3 regions of the Caproiciproducens sp. NJN-50 genome follow, and region 3 is predicted to be linked to each of the others. Evidence: predicted binding sites of a transcription regulator. Region 3 holds the regulator's gene; each other region holds the start of a gene.
What was found. Region 3 encodes LexA, which represses DNA repair genes until DNA is damaged. Its sites were predicted from a motif close to CNAACANNTGTTNG; they were not measured.
Positions count from the first base shown of each region.

Region 1: the regulator LexA is predicted to act here: its motif matches at 4,580-4,593, upstream of EQM14_RS04845 (Y-family DNA polymerase).
Region 2: the regulator LexA is predicted to act here: its motif matches at 1,518-1,531, upstream of EQM14_RS05400 (putative DNA modification/repair radical SAM protein).

Region 1 is NZ_CP035283.1:1,013,352-1,019,250, reverse strand. It holds gene EQM14_RS04870 (DUF3298 and DUF4163 domain-containing protein) at 1-577, shown strand, start outside; gene EQM14_RS04865 (DUF4358 domain-containing protein) at 1,168-1,689, shown strand; tRNA gene EQM14_RS04860 (tRNA-Gly) at 1,724-1,798, shown strand; gene EQM14_RS04855 (DnaJ domain-containing protein) at 2,565-3,323, opposite strand; gene EQM14_RS04850 (hypothetical protein) at 3,616-3,894, opposite strand; gene EQM14_RS04845 (Y-family DNA polymerase) at 4,639-5,877, shown strand; gene EQM14_RS04840 (hypothetical protein) at 5,893-5,899, shown strand, end outside.
Region 2 is NZ_CP035283.1:1,132,245-1,138,143, forward strand. It holds gene EQM14_RS05390 (putative bifunctional diguanylate cyclase/phosphodiesterase) at 1-329, shown strand, start outside; gene EQM14_RS05395 (MBL fold metallo-hydrolase) at 487-1,317, shown strand; gene EQM14_RS05400 (putative DNA modification/repair radical SAM protein) at 1,572-2,888, shown strand; gene EQM14_RS05405 (TIGR03915 family putative DNA repair protein) at 2,873-3,697, shown strand; gene plsY (glycerol-3-phosphate 1-O-acyltransferase PlsY) at 3,681-4,373, opposite strand; gene EQM14_RS05415 (secondary thiamine-phosphate synthase enzyme YjbQ) at 4,698-5,114, shown strand; gene EQM14_RS05420 (DUF1848 domain-containing protein) at 5,101-5,899, opposite strand, start outside.
Region 3 is NZ_CP035283.1:2,640,967-2,646,865, reverse strand. It holds gene EQM14_RS12855 (LysM peptidoglycan-binding domain-containing protein) at 1-97, opposite strand, end outside; gene EQM14_RS12850 (hypothetical protein) at 246-689, opposite strand; gene EQM14_RS12845 (M23 family metallopeptidase) at 935-1,669, opposite strand; gene EQM14_RS12840 (ferredoxin) at 2,079-2,267, shown strand; gene lexA (transcriptional repressor LexA) at 2,526-3,113, shown strand; gene EQM14_RS12830 (cyclase family protein) at 3,118-3,696, opposite strand; gene EQM14_RS12825 (5'-methylthioadenosine/adenosylhomocysteine nucleosidase) at 3,714-4,406, opposite strand; gene pap (polyphosphate:AMP phosphotransferase) at 4,465-5,899, opposite strand, start outside.

The DNA of each region.
Region 1 (5,899 bases), 1.6 Mb from region 3:
CACCGCCCTGAAACAGGCGGCCGACGCCGCGCTTTCCCAAGGCCGTCAGAACGCGCAGGAAATGCAGCAGACGGCCAGCCTCCGCAAGGCTTCCGGTCTGGAAGACGACGGGTCGCTGCAGTGCGCCGCTTATTTCGATTACGAGGTAAAATACAATCAGAACGGCCTGTTCAGCATCGTCCTGAGCAATTACCAATACGAGGGCGGAGCGCACGGCGGAACCATTCAGACCGCGTATACATTCGACCTAAATACGGGAAAACAGCTTTCGCTGGGAAGCCTGATGAAAAACGGGAGCGGCTACCAACAGGAGTTTGATGCCAAAATCCGATCGGGGATCGACGAAAGAGAAAAATCCGGGGCTCTTGTCGAAATAGCAAACAGTCCGTTTAAGACACTGGGAAGCAATCCCGATTTTTACCTTTCCGACGCGGGAATCGCATTCTATTTTCAGCAATATCAATATTTCCCTTACGCCGCCGGAATCCAGGAATTCACGATCCCCTATGGCTCCATCTCTTCCATGCTGAATCCGTCCTATCATTTCCTTTATGAAAAGCTGAACCGGGCCGCATAAGGGCGCGGGCGTTTTGCCGTTGTTTTCTTCAATGCTTTCCCGTCGGTGCACCCTGAATCATTATGTATTTCAAAACTCCATGCCGGAAGTCCATCGATTCCGCCGCAGGGAGTTTTTGATTTATACTGTAAATTTTCCTCAAAGCTGTTGGGCCACAGGCGGCAGCCCATGGCGGAAAGCGGCAGACCGCGACAATCGTTTTGAGATCGGCACATTCCTTTCAGCAGTCCGAATATGGGGAAAAGCGCATAATTTCAGATTATGTCAACAAGCTCTCCGCTTTGAATTTCAACCGGGTCATTTCAACACATTTTCGTCCTCTGTTGAAAAGCGCCGGTTTCGGCATCCGCACAGACCTGTTTTGGTTGAAAACCGTGTGGAAAGTGTTGAATCGCCTCCGGTCGAATCCTCTATTGAAAACGCAGGCAGGGTTTATGTAAATCATAAGTAACCAACTGGCACTTGTTTCTGAAATTCTTTCCACATGTGTCTCATCCGGCCCCATAATTTCCTAATTGCAATTATTTGATTCAGAAAATAATGTAAAATACAGTGGTATTTATTACAATACAAGGAAGGAGATATCTTGAATGAACCAGACGGAGCAGATCGGAAAGAAATGGGTGATATTTACCATTATAACCTTGATCTGCACCATCGCCGTACTGATCGGCGCCTTTCTGGTGATTCATCATATCCGAGAAAATTATGCGCGTTACTCGCCGGATGAGATTACCCAGCATATCATGGAAAACCTGGAACCGAAGGATCTTGTTAAAGTGGAAGCAGGGCAGGTTTCAAAGCACTATGATATTCCGGAGGGAATTGTGGAAGCAAGCTCCCTTTATATGAGCAAATCCACTGAAAGCGCATCTGAGCTCGCCTGTTTCCTGCTAACCGACGCTTCAAAATACGATCAGCTGGAGCAGTCCATTAACGCTCACATCAACGCAAAGGCTACTGGGTTCAGAAACCTGAATCCGACCCAATACAATGCTTTAAAAAATGTTTTGATTTCTCATAAAGGCCGTTACGTGCTAGTATCGGTTGGAAGCGCAGCATCGGCCGAGGAAAAATTGTTTTTGGATATGCTGAATCAAAAAAGCACTTGAAAATAGAAGCTGAATATGTTAAAATTAAACGCATGCGGGAGTAGTTCAGTGGTAGAGCGTCAGCTTCCCAAGCTGAATGTCGCGGGTTCGAATCCCGTTTCCCGCTCCAAGGATAATTCGGGGAAGATTTTCTTCCCCGGTTATCATAAAATCAAGTGTTCAGCATGTGAGCATTTGATTTTATGATAAATCCCCCGAAGGTTTGATCGCAACGGGGGCTATCATAAAAAATATATTACAAAGCTTCATTGGGATAATCAGTCCCAGCCCTTCATTCGTCGGGGCCTGCCCAATGCGGTGATGCGTTCAAGGCAGAAGTATCATTATCACTTGCCGGGATCGTCGCGCGACATGCAGTTGGTCGCAAGAGCGCCTGTGTCGGCTTCACGGTTTCTGATGTGTCCGCCCCCAGCAAGAAACGTTTTTGTAATTTCCCCAATCGGTCAGAACGATTGGTAGAAATATTTTCAAAGTACCCCAATTCCTTACCGCCATGCTTAAACATTAATTCGGTTTTACCCTGAAGTCTGATTGGATTCCCTGTTTCCCAACGGTGAAGCTTTTCAGAAATTTCGGAGGAGCCAAAAATGGTTGGATAAGGAATACACAGGACTTATTCCTGTGGGAGAATTGTTGCAGAAAAAAGAAAGTCTGCACCCCTCAGTTGCCAATAAGGGTACAGACTTGACATCTATCCGAAAAACGCGGTAAAATGAACCACGTACAATCGGCATTCACAAGTCATATGGGTCTGGTGTACCCTTATGGCGGATGGGGACTAATCATTTAGAAGATGGTTAGTCCTCTGTGGATGCTATTTTCTTTATCCACATACAAAAAGTATATACCAAATTTCGGAAAAAAGCAAGTTCATTTTACGCATTAATTTCGGGAACCTTTTTAAAAAATATAATGCGGAGCTGAAAGATAAATTCTTCAAATTGATCAATTCTATCTTCAAAGTTGTCGGATAACCAATCTAAAATATTGGGTAGCCAAAATGCAATCACGCCGGTCACGAAAACACCAGCGCAGAATACTGCTTCTCCTTTGTAAGCAAATTTATCATGAATAATAATATAGCCTATGCAAATAGCGCTCCCTATTATAATAATCCATGATAGAATGCGTGAAATTTGAGTCATTAATTTTAGAATTAGCAATATGATTTTCAATATTGGAATGAGCGGTGCTAAAATTATTCGCACTAAAATTAATAACAATCTAACAAAGAGATTATGCTGCATAAATCTTAGCTTGACATACGTTTGGTATGCTGCTACATTTTTTCCACCTTCATGAATCATCTCTTCAATATGTTTTAGTTTCTCAGAATAAGACTCACCATATGAATTTTCTGAATCCTCGTTATAATTTTCATCTATATAGTCATCATCTTCCTCACTGTCTGAATATTCAGCATTTGTAGTATTGAAGTTGCTTTCATCATATTCTTTTCTCTGAGCCGGATTGCTTAACGTCTCATATGCTTCTTGAATCAATCTAAAAAAAGCCGCAGCATTAGGTGCATCATTAACATCTGGATGATATTTTTTTGCTAATGTTCTATATGACGCCTTTATTTGTTCTTGTGTTGCGTGTTCATCAATTCCTAAGATTTCATAATAATCCATAATTAGCTCTCCCTTTTCGCTATTATGCATATTGTGACAATTTTATCACTATATTTGATAATTGGCAATATTATGAAAAGCGGAACCAGTTCCGATGTCACGACCAACGGCAATGCGGCGTTGATGCCAACCGGTGAAATTGTCAGCACGGACGTACCCGCAGCGGCCTCCACAGGTGCGAAATAAAATTTTACATCAAAGTTGGTGTTAAATTATCACGAAAGCAGCTTGATTTTGACAACTGAACAAGCATGGCGAAGGCATCCGGTTAATATTCCGGATGCCCTTATTTTTATTCTATCATACTTTCATACTTGCTTTTCAGCCAGTCGACCATTTTTTCTCGCCCTTCCATATCCATGCTAAATTCGGACTGATCGAGCGTTTCGCTTTTCTCATAGCAATAGGGCCCGTACCAGACTTCGGCACGGATTTTTTCTTCAGCCGGGGAGAGCCTGTAGCGGAATTCTTTTTTGCCTTTTTCAGACACGCTCCCAATGAAAGTGTTACCATTTTGAAAATCAATCAGTATGGGGATATATCCCTGCCTATGCCAATCAATTGTTTTCATAAACTCCCTCCAAATTGCGTACACGGCCACTATTATATCGCGTTCCTATTATCCTGTAAACTCGCGTGGTATAATATCCGCAGAGGTGCTTGTATGGAAACAAAACGCATTGAAGACATGGACACCCGGATTGCTCTGAAGCAGTTCAGTATCGAAAAAGGCTATAAATTATAACAGGGAGATCGCGGAAGATATAAGAGGAAGCAAGACGTTGGGAAAGCGGATTGATATAGCAAGGCCCCGCCGGAGGATGGCAGGGCCGATTTATTCAGAGGGTCCTATCTTGTAGCTTTTATATAATCAGGAGATTTGATTGAGCACAATAAAATAATATGCTCTGGTTCCAAATAATGTTCGATCCGCTTATTATGGATAATTGTCATGTACTCATGCCGGATTCTGTAATATAATTATTGTATTTACATTACATTTCAGGAGGGAGAGGATATGGTAGCCGACGGCCTCAAGAGGTTGGATAAGCAACTGCGGCAAATTCAGGACCCGTTCGGAGCAGGATATTCAACACAAACCAAAATTTGGAGGGATTATGCTAAGAATAACGGGGTAACCGTGTATGAGGTTTGGCGTCAATATGATTCTTGGAAGATGAGAGGGTAAAGAGAAGACAACAGGAACCCACCAAAGAATAAGGGGCTTATTCACGCGCCACAAATTACCATTGAAAAGAACGCATGTTCGGTGATATCATTGCATAGGATAGAACATGAGTTCGGTGGTGATGAAATGGATCGGGTAATCCTGCATAGCGATTGCAATAGTTTTTACGCGAGCGTGGAATGCCTGTACCGGCTGGAAATTCGCGACAAGCCGGTTGCGGTCGGCGGCGATGTGGAACAGCGGCACGGGATCATTTTAGCGAAAAATCAGATTGCAAAGCGATATCATATTCAGACCGGGGAAGCTCTCTGGCAAGCGCGGCAGAAGTGCCCGGATCTCGTCATTGTGCCGCCCGACTTCCCCAAGTACGAGCGCTTTTCCCGACTTACCCGGCGGATCTATCTTGATTATACTGATTTGGTCGAGCCTTTTGGTTTAGATGAGTGCTGGTTAGACGTCACAGGCGACGCCAATGGGCGAGATGGAATGGAAATCGCGCGGGAGATCAGCGGACGTATCAAATATGAATTAGGGATCACCGTTTCGATTGGAGTCTCATTTAACAAGATTTTTGCAAAGCTCGGCAGCGACTACAAAAAACCGGATGCCGTTACCCGGATCGGCAGGAGCGACTACAAGAAAATCGCCTGGCCTCTTCCCGCCTCCGATTTACTGTACGTCGGAAGCGCAACAAAGCGGAAGCTGGAGCGGTACGGGATTCATACCATCGGGGACCTGGCCGGGACGCCGGAGCGCGCTTTGCGCGGCTGGTTCGGCAAATGGGGCGAAGTGTTGTACACCTTTGCAAACGGATTGGATCAGTCACCTGTGGCGCAGTACGACAACCAGCCGACTATCAAATCCATCGGCAACAGCACGACGGCACCGCGCGATCTGGCAAACAACGAGGATGTCAAGATTATTCTGTATGTTCTGGCCGACAGTATCGCCAGAAGGCTGAGAGAGCAGGGATTCAAGGGACGGACAATATGTATCGGTGTCCGAGATAACCAGCTCTTTGGCTTTACTCGGCAGCATACGCTTGGCAGTTATACTAACATTACATCGGAGATTGCAGTTGCGGGGCTGGACCTGTTTCGGCGGCATTATCGATGGTATAAACCGATCCGGAGCATCGGAATCAGCATCACGGACCTTGTTCCGGATGCGGTTCCTTCCCAGGCGAACCTGTATTGCGACGAGAAGGAAAGAGAGCGCCGGGAACGGCTGGATCAGACCGTAGACTGGCTAAAAAATCGATTTGGGACCTATGCGATACAGCCGGCCGTTTTGCTGACGGACCGGCAACTCTCCGGATTCGATCCGAAAAAGGATCACACGATTCATCCGGTCGGATACTTTTGACGGGAGGGAATCGGGATGTCCT
Region 2 (5,899 bases), 1.5 Mb from region 3:
TTTCCGTTGACGATTTTGGCTCCGAGTACTCCTCGCTGAAAATGCTGTACGATGTTCCGGCGCAGACGATCAAGCTGGACCGGGATTTTTTAAACGGACTGGGTTTCGGGGAGCGCGGGGAAGCGGTTGTTTCCTCTGTCATCGGTCTGGCGGAACAACTGCATATGTCGGTTGTGGCGGAGGGCGTGGAAACAAGAGAACAGATGGAATTTCTGAAAAAGATCCGCTGCATGGCGGTACAGGGCTACTATTTTTCGCCTCCTGTCTCGGAAAGGCAATTCGCGGCTTTGCTGCCGGTAAAAGGGATAAAAAACGGTCCGTTTGAGTGAAATTGCGTGGAATCTGCGGAAGTTCCGAGGTATAATGAAAAAGAGTTCATCTGTTCTAAGGAACGCTTTATGCCGGGATGCGGTCCGGCACGGTGATGCGCCGATGGATCTGTCTCTGCCTGGGGCGCTGGAAAAGGAATGAAACGGAGGTTCGGCTATGCTGCGGCTGATCGTTCTTTGCGATAATTATGTGCGCCGGGCCCGTCTGCTCGCGGAACACGGGCTTTCCCTCTGGATTGAGAGAAACGGGACGGGAATTCTGTTCGATGCGGGACAGACGGACGTGTGGCTGAAAAATGCCCGGATCCTCGGTCTGCAACCGGAAACCGCCTCTGCGGTCGTTTTGAGCCATGGGCATTATGATCACTGCGGAGGGCTTGAATTCTTTCCGTTCCGAGACAGCGAAGCGATGGTTTATGTCACCCCTCAGGCGTTTCAGAAAAAGCTGGCGCTCGACGGGAGGGGCGCGTACCGTGATGTCGGAATGCAGTGGAAGCCGGGAGACACGCCGGAATCGGAAGGCCGCATTGCCAGCACGGAGGGCAAAACGGAGATCCTTCCCGGAGTCTGGACCTTGGGAAATGTCGGAAGCTATAATTCCTTCGAGCCGGTGCAGGACTGTTTCTTTACGGAGAAGGATGGGGAAAGGGTCCCGGACCGGATGGACGACGAACAGATTCTTGTGGCGAAGGAAGGAGACGAACTCGCGGTTTTCTCGGGGTGCAGCCACCGGGGAGCCGTCAACTGCGTGGAACACGTTCGCAGCTGTTTCCCCGGAAAGAAAATCCGGTTTTTAGTGGCGGGAATGCATTTAAGCGGCGAAGGAGAAGACCGGATTCGGAAAACCGCGGAGTACTTTGCCGGGTCCGATCTGGAAAAAATCGTTCCGCTGCACTGCACCGGGATTCCGGCGGCCGCGCGTCTGAAGCAGGTCTTAGGAGACCGCTGCGTTCTGAGCTCGGTGGGGGACAGGATCGATCTCTTCTGAACCGGGAAAAAATGTCTTGACTAAACTGGAAGATTATGTTATACTATCTAACATAGTTTAGTTGTGATGCATGGCGCTATGAATGAAATGGGCAACCACATAAAACAAAGGCGTTTCAGAAGATTTGTTTCTGGAGTGCCTTTATTTCTTTCTGAAATCGGTACGTGAATCCGCACCGATTTTTTATTTTCCCCTTTACAAGAACGTATGTTCTGTGATATGATGGAGGAAAAGAGCACGCGGGAGGAAACGGCATGGACCTGTTCGATAAACTGAAAATACTGACCGACGCAGCGAAATACGACGTGGCCTGTACTTCAAGCGGTGTGGACCGGGCCGCCGGACGCGGGGGGATCGGGAGCGCGGAAGCCTGCGGGATCTGCCACACCTTTGCGGCGGACGGGCGCTGCGTGTCCTTGCTGAAGGTCCTCATGACCAACAAGTGCGTCTACGACTGCCGGTACTGCGTCAATCGGCGCTCCCATGAAACGCCGCGAACCGAGTTTTCTCCCCGGGAGCTGGCCGACCTGACGATCGGCTTTTACCGGCGCAATTATATCGAAGGGTTGTTTTTGAGTTCCGGCGTGCTGAGAAATCCGGATTACACCTGTGAGCGGATGATTGAAACACTGCGGATCCTGAGAGAGGATTATCGCTTCTGCGGATATATCCATGCGAAAGCGATTCCCGGGGCGGACCGGTCGCTGATCGAGCGGCTCGGACTGCTCGCGGACCGGATGAGCGTCAATATTGAGCTTCCGTCGCATCAGAGCCTGTCGCTGCTGGCGCCGGACAAGAGCAAGGTTTCCATTCTGGGGCCGATGGGCGGGATTCGGGACGGCATCCGGCAGAACAGGACGGAACTGGTGCGGTACCGGCACGCTCCGAAATTCGCGCCGGCGGGGCAGAGCACGCAGATGATTGTCGGTGCGACTCCCGACACCGATTACCGCATTCTGAATCTGGCGCAGGGGCTTTACAGGAACTACGGCCTGAAACGCGTTTTTTACTCCGCCTATCTTCCGGTTGTGGAAAACAGCCTGTTGCCCGCCGTTGGGACAAAGCCCCCGCTTCTGCGGGAACACCGCCTGTATCAGGCGGACTGGCTCCTCCGCTATTACGGCTTTTCCGCGGATGAGCTTCTCGACCCGCAGCATCAGACGTTCAACCCCTATGTGGACCCGAAATGCAATTGGGCCCTCAATCATATGGAGGCGTTCCCGGTGGAGGTCAACCGCGCGCCGAGGGAACTGCTGCTCCGCGTTCCCGGGATCGGCGTGACGGGCGCGAAACGGATTTTGACAGCCAGACGGACCGCTTCCCTGAGGCCGGAGGACCTGAAAAAGCTGGGCGTTGTGTTGAAAAGGGCGCAGTATTTCATCACCTGTAACGGAAGATCCGTGCCCGGCCTGAGGCTGACGCGGGATTCGATCCTTCGGGCGCTTCTGTCCGCGCGCGAGCTGGATCTCTACAGCCGCGACCTGCCCTGGGAGGACGCGCCGCAGCAGCTGTCGTTTTTCGGCGGGCCCGGACCGGAGCGGGAGGAGGTGAGGAAATGGCTCGCGACGTGATCTACCGCTACGACGGCAGCTTTGAGGGACTCCTGTGCTGCGTGTTTGAGAGCTATGACCGCAGGGAAATCCCGGCGGCCGTTCTTTCTCCCGACGACGTCCAGACGACGCTGATTCCGGAGCGGGAAATCGTCGCCGACGCCGCGAAAGCCGCGCGGGTCGCCGCGTCCATCCCGAGGAAAATCGGGGCGGGGGCTCCCGGTTTTGTCCGGCGCGCTTTTCTGACCTGCCTGCCGGGGAAGGAACGTGAAATCCTGCTCTTTCTGCGCCTTGGATATCGGTATGGTCCGCAGGTGATGAATCTGCTGACAAATGAAACGGTCCACACGCTGAGCCGTGCGGTTGAATTTCTGGACCGCGAATCGCATCTGCTGAAGGGCTTTATCCGGTTTTCGGAGTTTAACGGCGCACTCGCGGCCGAAATCGAGCCGAAAAATTTTGTTCTTCCACTGCTTGCGCCGCATTTCCGCGCAAGATTTCCGGAGGAACGGTTCCTGATTTTTGACCGCGCGCACGGAGCGGCGCTGGTCTGTCAGCCTCATCGGGCGGCGATCCTTCCGGTCGAAGGTCTGGAACTGCCGGACCCGGATGAGCGGGAGAGGGAAACGCGGGCCCTGTGGCGGCTCTATTACCGGACTGTGGAGGTCGAGGGGAGGCACAATCCGGTCTGCCGCAGGAGCCACATGCCAAAACGCTACTGGAACTGCATGACGGAGTTTTGCGATTCTGAACCGACGGGGTCAAAAAATCCCACCCCGAAGGACAAAGGGCGGGAGAAAGGCGGTTTGCCGTTCATCTGTGGATTTTAAGCTTCTTTTCCGTTCCGTTTCTCAGCCTTTTGATGTTTTCCCGATGCTTCCAAATCAGCAGGGAAGAAATCAAAAAAGCAAAAATCGTCGTGATCCAGACATAGGACTGAGGCACGGCCGCCCAAGCGATGTAATCCTGAAAGTAGAGAAACAGGAAGTTGGAAATCGGAAAGGAAACGGCTGCCAGAATGGAACCGAGGGATACGATTTGAGAAATCGCGAATACCAGGATGAAAATGCTGATGGCGACGGTGAAAAGCCGCCAGTCCAGCAGCAGCAGCATTGCCGCGGAGGAAAGGACGCCCTTTCCGCCCCGGAAACCAAAGTAAACGGGATAAATATGGCCGATCATGCAGAAAAGGCCGGCGAGATAAGCTCCGTACTGGGCAAAATAAGGAGGCATCCCGGAAAGGGCTCCGATGTGCAGAAAAATCAGCCGGCCGGCGCAGACGGAAGCGGCACCCTTGCCAAAGTCGAAAATCAGCGTCAGAATTCCGGCCTTGACCCCGACGGAGCGCAGCACATTGGTCAGGCCCGCGTTTCCGCTGCCGAGCGTTCGGATGTCTGTGTTATTGTAAAGCCTTCTCGTGAAAATGATGGAAAAGCTGATGCTTCCAAGAAGATAGGACAACACCGCGACAATCAGAGCGGACGCGGCGATCGAAAGGTCCGGCATAATGAAATTCTCCTCCCGTTTGAAAGGCCTCCCACGCAACACGGACGCGGCGTCCGCGGCAATTTCTGCCGGGCAGAAAGCCATGCAATTATCATAGCACCGACACCGTTTATTTTCAAGGAAATGATTCGATTCGTTGGTGTGAGGGACCTCTTACGGGCCCTGTGTCCCTTCCCGCCCTGTTTTGGCGGAAGGTTCCCTTCGGATCGCCCCGTTTTTTCCTCTTGCGGACGGGCAGGGTGAGAAGTACAATTAAAAAAGTTCGAACAATTTATAGAAACCGAAATCATCCATCGTTATGGAGCTTAGAATGGAGAATTCAAAATGAAATCATTCCGGAAAGAACTTTTTTTCCATCTCCCCACCCGGAGGGGGATCGTCAACATCACCCCGCAGGTGGAAAACGCCCTGAAGGAGAGCGGTATTCGGGAAGGCCTTGTGCTGGTCAATGCGATGAACATTACCGCGAGCGTATTTATCAATGACGACGAAAGCGGGCTCCACCAGGATTTTGAGGACTGGCTGGAAAAGCTTGCGCCGGAAAAGCCGTACAGCCGCTACCGCCACAACGGTTATGAGGACAATGCGGACGCGCATCTGAAGCGCACGATTATGGGTCGGGAAGCGGTTGTGGCGGTCACGGACGGGAAACTGGATTTTGGCACCTGGGAACAGATTTTCTATTTTGAATTTGACGGCAAAAGAGATAAACACGCCCTGGTGAAGATCATAGGAGAGTGAGCTGTTCTTTTTTCAGCGAGGCGGTTTTTCGGTTGGTTACCCGGTCCGATTCAAGCAGAGGGCCCGTCAGCAGAGGGGAGAGCGGGTCGTGATTTTCAACGCGTTTCCGCACCGCTTCGTCCCCGGCGCAGGCGTAGCAGTAAAGACAGCCGTGGCGGCAGGTGTCGTAGGCGCCGATGTCGATGCTCTGGATGCAGCCGCACCCGGGGCGCTGATTCCGGTCCTTTGCCCCTTGAATCGGGCAGCAGGCCAAACGTTCGATCCGGTTTTGGTCGATGCAGCGGGCGCGCCCGATTCCATACCGGGAAAGATCAATTGCTTCACAACAGGTTTTCAGTGCAATACCATGCCGGAGCGCCGTCTCGGCAAATCCCGAAGCGACCTCTTCCATTTTTTCAGGCGTGATTTCACGTGTCAGCTCGGAGGCACGGCCGCCGTTTTTTCTGTACCGGTCCACAAAACTGAAAATGCATTCTTCCGTCGAATCCCCGATTTGTTCACAGAGTCGGCGAAATGCCCTGCGGTGCCATTCAGGCGTCAGCTCGCCGGTCAGGATGACGGGATCATACCGCCAGACGATGCGCTCCCGGCCGATTTCCCGGCTGAGCCTGCGAAAAGCTTTTAGCAAAAGGTTTTTCTCGGGCAGGAACCGCTCTATTTTTCCGTTATAGGGATTCAGCGTCAACTGAAAGTAGAATTCATAACCCATTCTGCGGATTGCATCCAGTTTGTCCATCATAGGCGCGGGGTTTTTGGTCCAGAACACGATGCAGTCGACCGTATCC
Region 3 (5,899 bases):
TGATCTGGTTGTCTTCAAGAATCTGCTGTTCAGGTATGCCGTACAGCCGGGATAACTGGTAAATGCTGTCCCCGGGCCTGATTCTGTAAATCACCATGCCGATTTCACCTTCAATATAGAACATTTCTGTTTTCTTTCATGTATATGATATGGCGGGCGGGGGAATCACTGTTTTCTGAAAATACGGAAAAAACAGAATCGCCGCGGCGTACCGCAGCGATTCTGTGATCTATTTCACGATCTGATTAATTCTGGTAAATTAATTTTTTTGTCTGCCCGCCGCTGTTTTTAACAGGGCAGATGTTGTAAATCGTCCCGTCCTTGGCTACCATCGAAACCGGAATATGCGGCAACAGCTTATGTATGATCTCCACGAATCCATTGACCGGCGCCTCCGCCATACCCGTGACGATGTGCATCGCTTGAATACTTTTTGCGTATCCTGCCGCCATCAGCGGCGCGTCATCGTGAAAATAAACGGACATTTCGGCGTCTGAGCCCTTTGCAGTCTGACGAAGATATTCCAATTCCTCGCAATCGGCGTCGAAACCTGCGGAAGTAGGCTGAACACACAGTACTTGAAGCGGGACGGACTGGCTGTCGGAAATCTTTTTTCCCGCGCGAATCAAGCGGTCACAGTCGCGCTGACCGGTTACGCAAACAAGGACGGCTGCCTTGCCTTTTTTCAAATTTCTGCCTCCTTATCAAGCAGTTTGAATCCAATTCCCTTACCATTATAGCAGGATCGTTTCCGATTATGAAAACAGATTCTGTATAAATGTTGAACATATTGTGAACAGAATGCAGCTTAAAATTTGTCTGTATTCACTTACAGACTCATTATATCATAATTTGCCGGCAGTTTCAAATCATTTTTGATATTCGGCCGTCTTCGGATCATAAGTAATCCGGCGCCCAGGCGGACGCCGGATTTTTATTTCAGTATGGTCAAAGGATCAACATATTCTCCATTCACTTTTGTGACAAAGTGCAGATGGGATTCTTCATCCGCCTCAATCGGGACCGTGCCGACCGTGCCGATGACCTGTCCGGATTCAATTTTGTCCCCGGCCTTCACTTTCATTTGATCCAAACCGCAGTACCAGGCTTCCACGCTGCCGTGTGTAATAATGACGATATTTCCGTATTTGTCGTCTTTATAGGTCTTGGTTACCGTGCCGTTTGCGATTGCTTTTACATCTTCTCCCTTTTCTGCGCTCAGGTCGACTCCCGTGTGGGCGCGCCAGTCGAGCGTCGTTTTACAGTAGACCGGGTCGGCGCTGAACTTTTGGACAACCGTTTTTCCAACCGGGAAGGAGTAGGATGTTACTTCGGCAGCCGTGGGCTTGTCGGGGACCGAAGACGTTTTCTGAGGCTTCGATTCCGCCGGCTTTGACGAAGCAGCCTCCGGGGCGACGGATGAAACCTCCGGCTGCGAGGAAGCTTCGGGTTCTCCATATACGCCGCTGACCGTATTGTTGGCGGGCGCCGTGCTCTGGACCGGTTCACTCTGCGATTTATCCTCCGGCGTCGCGTAATTTACCACACTGTCATAGGTCGTCCAGGCCGCTACGCCCACGGCAATCAGGCAGACCCCAAGAGCGATATAAAAACCTTTTGAAGATCCTTTGCGGCCGTTTTTTTGAATATGCAAATTCAATTCTGCCACCTCCGAACCTATTTTGACCACATAAACGGTCCGATATTCGGAAAAGGCAGAAGTCGGAGGAATTTTTTTCAGAGATGGATTAATAAAAGGCGCGAATCAAACCCGAAAAGGGACCCGGTCGTTTCCGATCGGGTCCGATTTCATTAGCTTGAGGGGTATATTGAGGAGGGTAGAACATGAACCAAAGAGTGGTGCGGCTCCAACTCCTTGATTACGTCTATATTATATCTTCCATGCACAAAAAAGTTGTGAATGGGCTGTGAATACCTTATGAATTTTTTCCAAAAAACATTTGAACGGACTGGCTCTTTTTTACAGAAGTGCCGCGTCTGCCTCCGCAGGTCCCCGCTGTATTTTATCGGAGGGAAACGGAAACCATAAAGATATCTTTTCGAAAGGAGACTGGTTCATGAAAGCAAGTCTTGACAGAAGCGGCTGTATTTCCTGCGGCTTATGCCCACAAACATGCCCGGAGGTTTTCCGCATGGGAGACGACGGGATTGCGGAAGTCTATCAGGAAAATGTGCCGGAGGGCTCGGAGGGCAAAGCGGTCGAAGCACAGGAGGGCTGCCCCGTATCGGTCATCACGGTAAAGTAAGAGAGTGGCGGACGGCCCCGACCGGCTGTCCGCCATTTTGCTTTTTGCCGTCATACATGCAAAACGCCGCTGTAGCCGGCGCTTTGCAAACATTTGTTTCCACTTTCCGTGATAGTATGGTATAATAATCTCACGGCGTAGACCGAAGAGGAGCTTCCGGCGCCTGAGGGAACATTGCCCGTGAACGCGGGCTGAGCACGTGTTTTGCGGCTTTTCGGTTCACGGTGTGACAACGTCAAAAAGGAAGGTGGGTTTGCGGTGCTGACCAAGAGTCAACAGAAGGTTTATGATTACTTAAAAGGCAGAATGGAGAACGGCCTGCCGCCGACCGTCAGGGAAATCTGCCGGGCGACGGGTTTAAAGTCGACTTCCAGTGTTCATGCGCATTTAAAATCACTGGAGGAAATGGGGCTGATCACCCGCGACCGGGGGCTGAACCGCGCCATTCACCTCGCAGGGGAACAGACGACCGTACAGGTGCCGGTTTTGGGGCGCGTCGCTGCGGGAAACCCAATCCTTGCCGTGGAGGAAATCGAGGGATATCTGCCGTTTTCCCCGGCCAAACGGGCGGGGGATGAAGAGTATTTCGCCCTGAACGTGAAGGGCGAAAGCATGAAGGACGCGGGGATTCTTGACGGCGATCTCGTTGTCGCCGTCAAGACGCAGACGGCGCTCGACGGGGAGATCGTCGTCGCCCTGATCGAAGATGAGGCGACGGTGAAGCGCCTGTTCCGCGAGAGGGACCGCGTTCGCCTTCAGCCGGAAAATTCAGCGTTTGAGCCGATCTATTCAAAAAACGTTCAGATCCTGGGGAAGGTCGTTGCGGTATACCGCTTTTATCGGTAGGCGTTCAGCCCCATGCCAGAACGGCCCGGACGGGGGCGGCCTCCGCGCCGGCCAGCAGCAGCGGCAGGGCGATCAGCCGATAGCCTCCCGGCTGTACGGCGGTCAGGTCCAGTCCTTCCAGAATCGGAATCCCGGCGCCGAGCAGCTCCGCGTGAGGGCCTTCCTCGTCGTCCGGAGCGCCGATGCTCTGCGCGTCCGTTCCGACCAGCAGGACACCGGCCCCGACGAGCGCGAACGCCGCGCTTTTGGATAAAAAAGCCTCTCCGTTCCCTTTCAGCAGGAGCCGGTCCCCGCTCTTCGGCGCCAGCCGGTCGATGTCCGCCCCGGTTACGATGCCCTGAGCCGGAATGACCGTGCAGGGGCCGACGCAGCGCGAAAGGTCCAGCTTGTCGATGGAGTCTCCGCCCGGAATGAAATGGAGCGGCGCGTCCAGATGGGTGGCGCTGTGGCAGCAGGCGTAAAAGCCGGAAAGATTGCAGTCGTCCCCCAGCTCCATCCGGCGCACGATGTCCCGGTACGGAACCGGGTCGCCCGGATACGGGGGAGAGGAGAACAGCTCTCTGGTGATGTCGATCAGTTCCATCCGCTGCTCCTCCTTTGTTAAATCCTGGGGAGAAAATTCTTTATCAGCAGCGTGAGTTCCCGCGCCGAGCGGCCGGCAAACGTCGTAAAATCCGTCGCCGCCTGTTCGTTCGCATTGTCGGAAATCGCGCGGATTACGACAAAATCCAATCCGTTCAGATAGCAGACCTGTGCGATGCTTCCGCCTTCCATTTCGCAGGCGACGGCACCGAATTCGTCCGCGATGCGGCCGAGCCGTTCCGAGTCGCAGACGAACTGGTCGCCCGTGGCGATCACTCCCGTATGTATTTTTTCCGGCGTGAAAACGGATTTGGCCGCCGCCGCGGCCAGCTCCGTCAGTCTGGGGGAAGCCGGGATGCGGATGATGTCCGGCCCGCTCAGAAATCCCTTTTCGTCGCCGAGCGCGGTCGTGTCCATGTCGTGCTGGACCAGCGCGCTGGAGACGACCACATCGCCGATCTTCACCCCGGCGCCGGTTCCGCCCGCGACCCCGACGTTCAGCAGCGCGGAGGGGCGGTACCGCAGGATCATGGTCTGGGCGCAGACGGCGGCCGCCACTTTTCCGATCCCGCATCGGGCGACCGCGCATTCGACTCCCTCGATGAGTCCCCTGTGATAAACGATCCCGCTGACGGTTTCCGTTTTGCGCTCCGGCATCAAATCGAGCAGGTCCTGCACTTCGACCTCCATTGCCCCGATGATTCCGATCATTGAAAAACACCTCCGATTTCTGCTTCTGTTTTGATGATACGTTGTTTCCTGCGAAAAATCAATCCTCTTTTTTGCCGTGCGGGCGCTTTTCACCGCACCGTTCCCGGATGGCGTCCGTGATCAGGTCCAGAGTCTGGATCCGCCCGAATTTTTTATCCTGCGATTCGATGATATGCCACGGCGCGTATTTTACCGATGTGTATTTCAGCATGTCGTTGACGCAGATTTCGTACTGGTCCCATTTGCTGCGGTTGCGCCAGTCCTCGTCCGTGATCTTCCAGTTTTTCTCGGGGCTGTTTTGGCGGGCCTGAAAGCGGCGGAGCTGCTCGTCCTTGTCGATCTGAAGCCAGAATTTCAGGATCACCGCGCCCCAGTCGGCGAGCTCGCGCTCGAATTCGTTGATTTCGCGGTAGGCGCGCCGCCAGTCGCTCTCGGTACAGAAGCCCTCCACGCGCTCCACCAGAACGCGGCCGTACCACGTCCGGTCGAAGATGGCGATATGCCCGTCGCGCGGAAGGTTCTTCCAGAACCGCCAAAGGTAATGCCGGGCCGCCTCGTCCGGGGTCGGGGAGGCGATGGGGACGACCTGATATCCGCGCGGGTCGAGCGCCTTTGCCACGCGCCGGATGGTTCCGCCCTTTCCGGCGGCGTCCCAGCCCTCGAACGCGAGGATGACCGGTATTTTTTTCAGGTACAGTTCGCTGTGCAGCTCGCGAAGCAGATTCTGGTCCTCCTCGACCCGCCGGTGGTATTCGTCTTCATCCATCGTGCGGTCCAGTGAAACTTCGGACAGCTTCGGCATCGTCAGAAAGGGATAAGAGCCGGGCCGGATGGGCCCTTCGGCGGCCCTTGCTTCGGGGCCTGGGTTCAGCGCTTCCGTGACCCGCGCGATGACGGTCTCAAAAACATCCAGCGCCGCGGCCCGGCGGTTCATGCCGGAGAGCAGGTGCCAGGGGACGGCCGCCGTATTTGTATAGCCGATCATCTCATTGAATGATTCGCAGTATTTTTCATACTGCCGGTTCCGTTTCCAGTCCTGTTCGGTCACGCGCCATTGGGTGTTTCGGTCCTTCGCCAGCTTTTCGAAGCGCTCTTTCTGTTCCTTCCTGCTGATGTGCACGAAGAACTTGATGATGAGATACCCTGCGTCCGTCAGCTCGCGCTCTAGGGTGTTGATGCTGTTGAGCCGGCGAGTCAGCTCTTCGGCGCTCATATCTTCTTCCAGCCGGGCGGTGGAAACGTCCATATACCAGCTGCGGTCGAGCACGGAAAAATCCCCGGCCTTTGGGATGAAGTTCCAGTACCTCCACAGAACCGGCTTCCTCCGCTCCAGTTCCGTCGGCCGCGTCACGGAATGCACCCTGCACCAGCGCGGGTCGAGATTCAGGATCAGGTCGGAGATCAGCTCGCCCTTTCCCGCCGCGCCCCAGCCTTCGAACAGGACGATGACGGGCAGCTTCTTTTTCCGCACCTGCTGCTGCAGGATGGAAAGG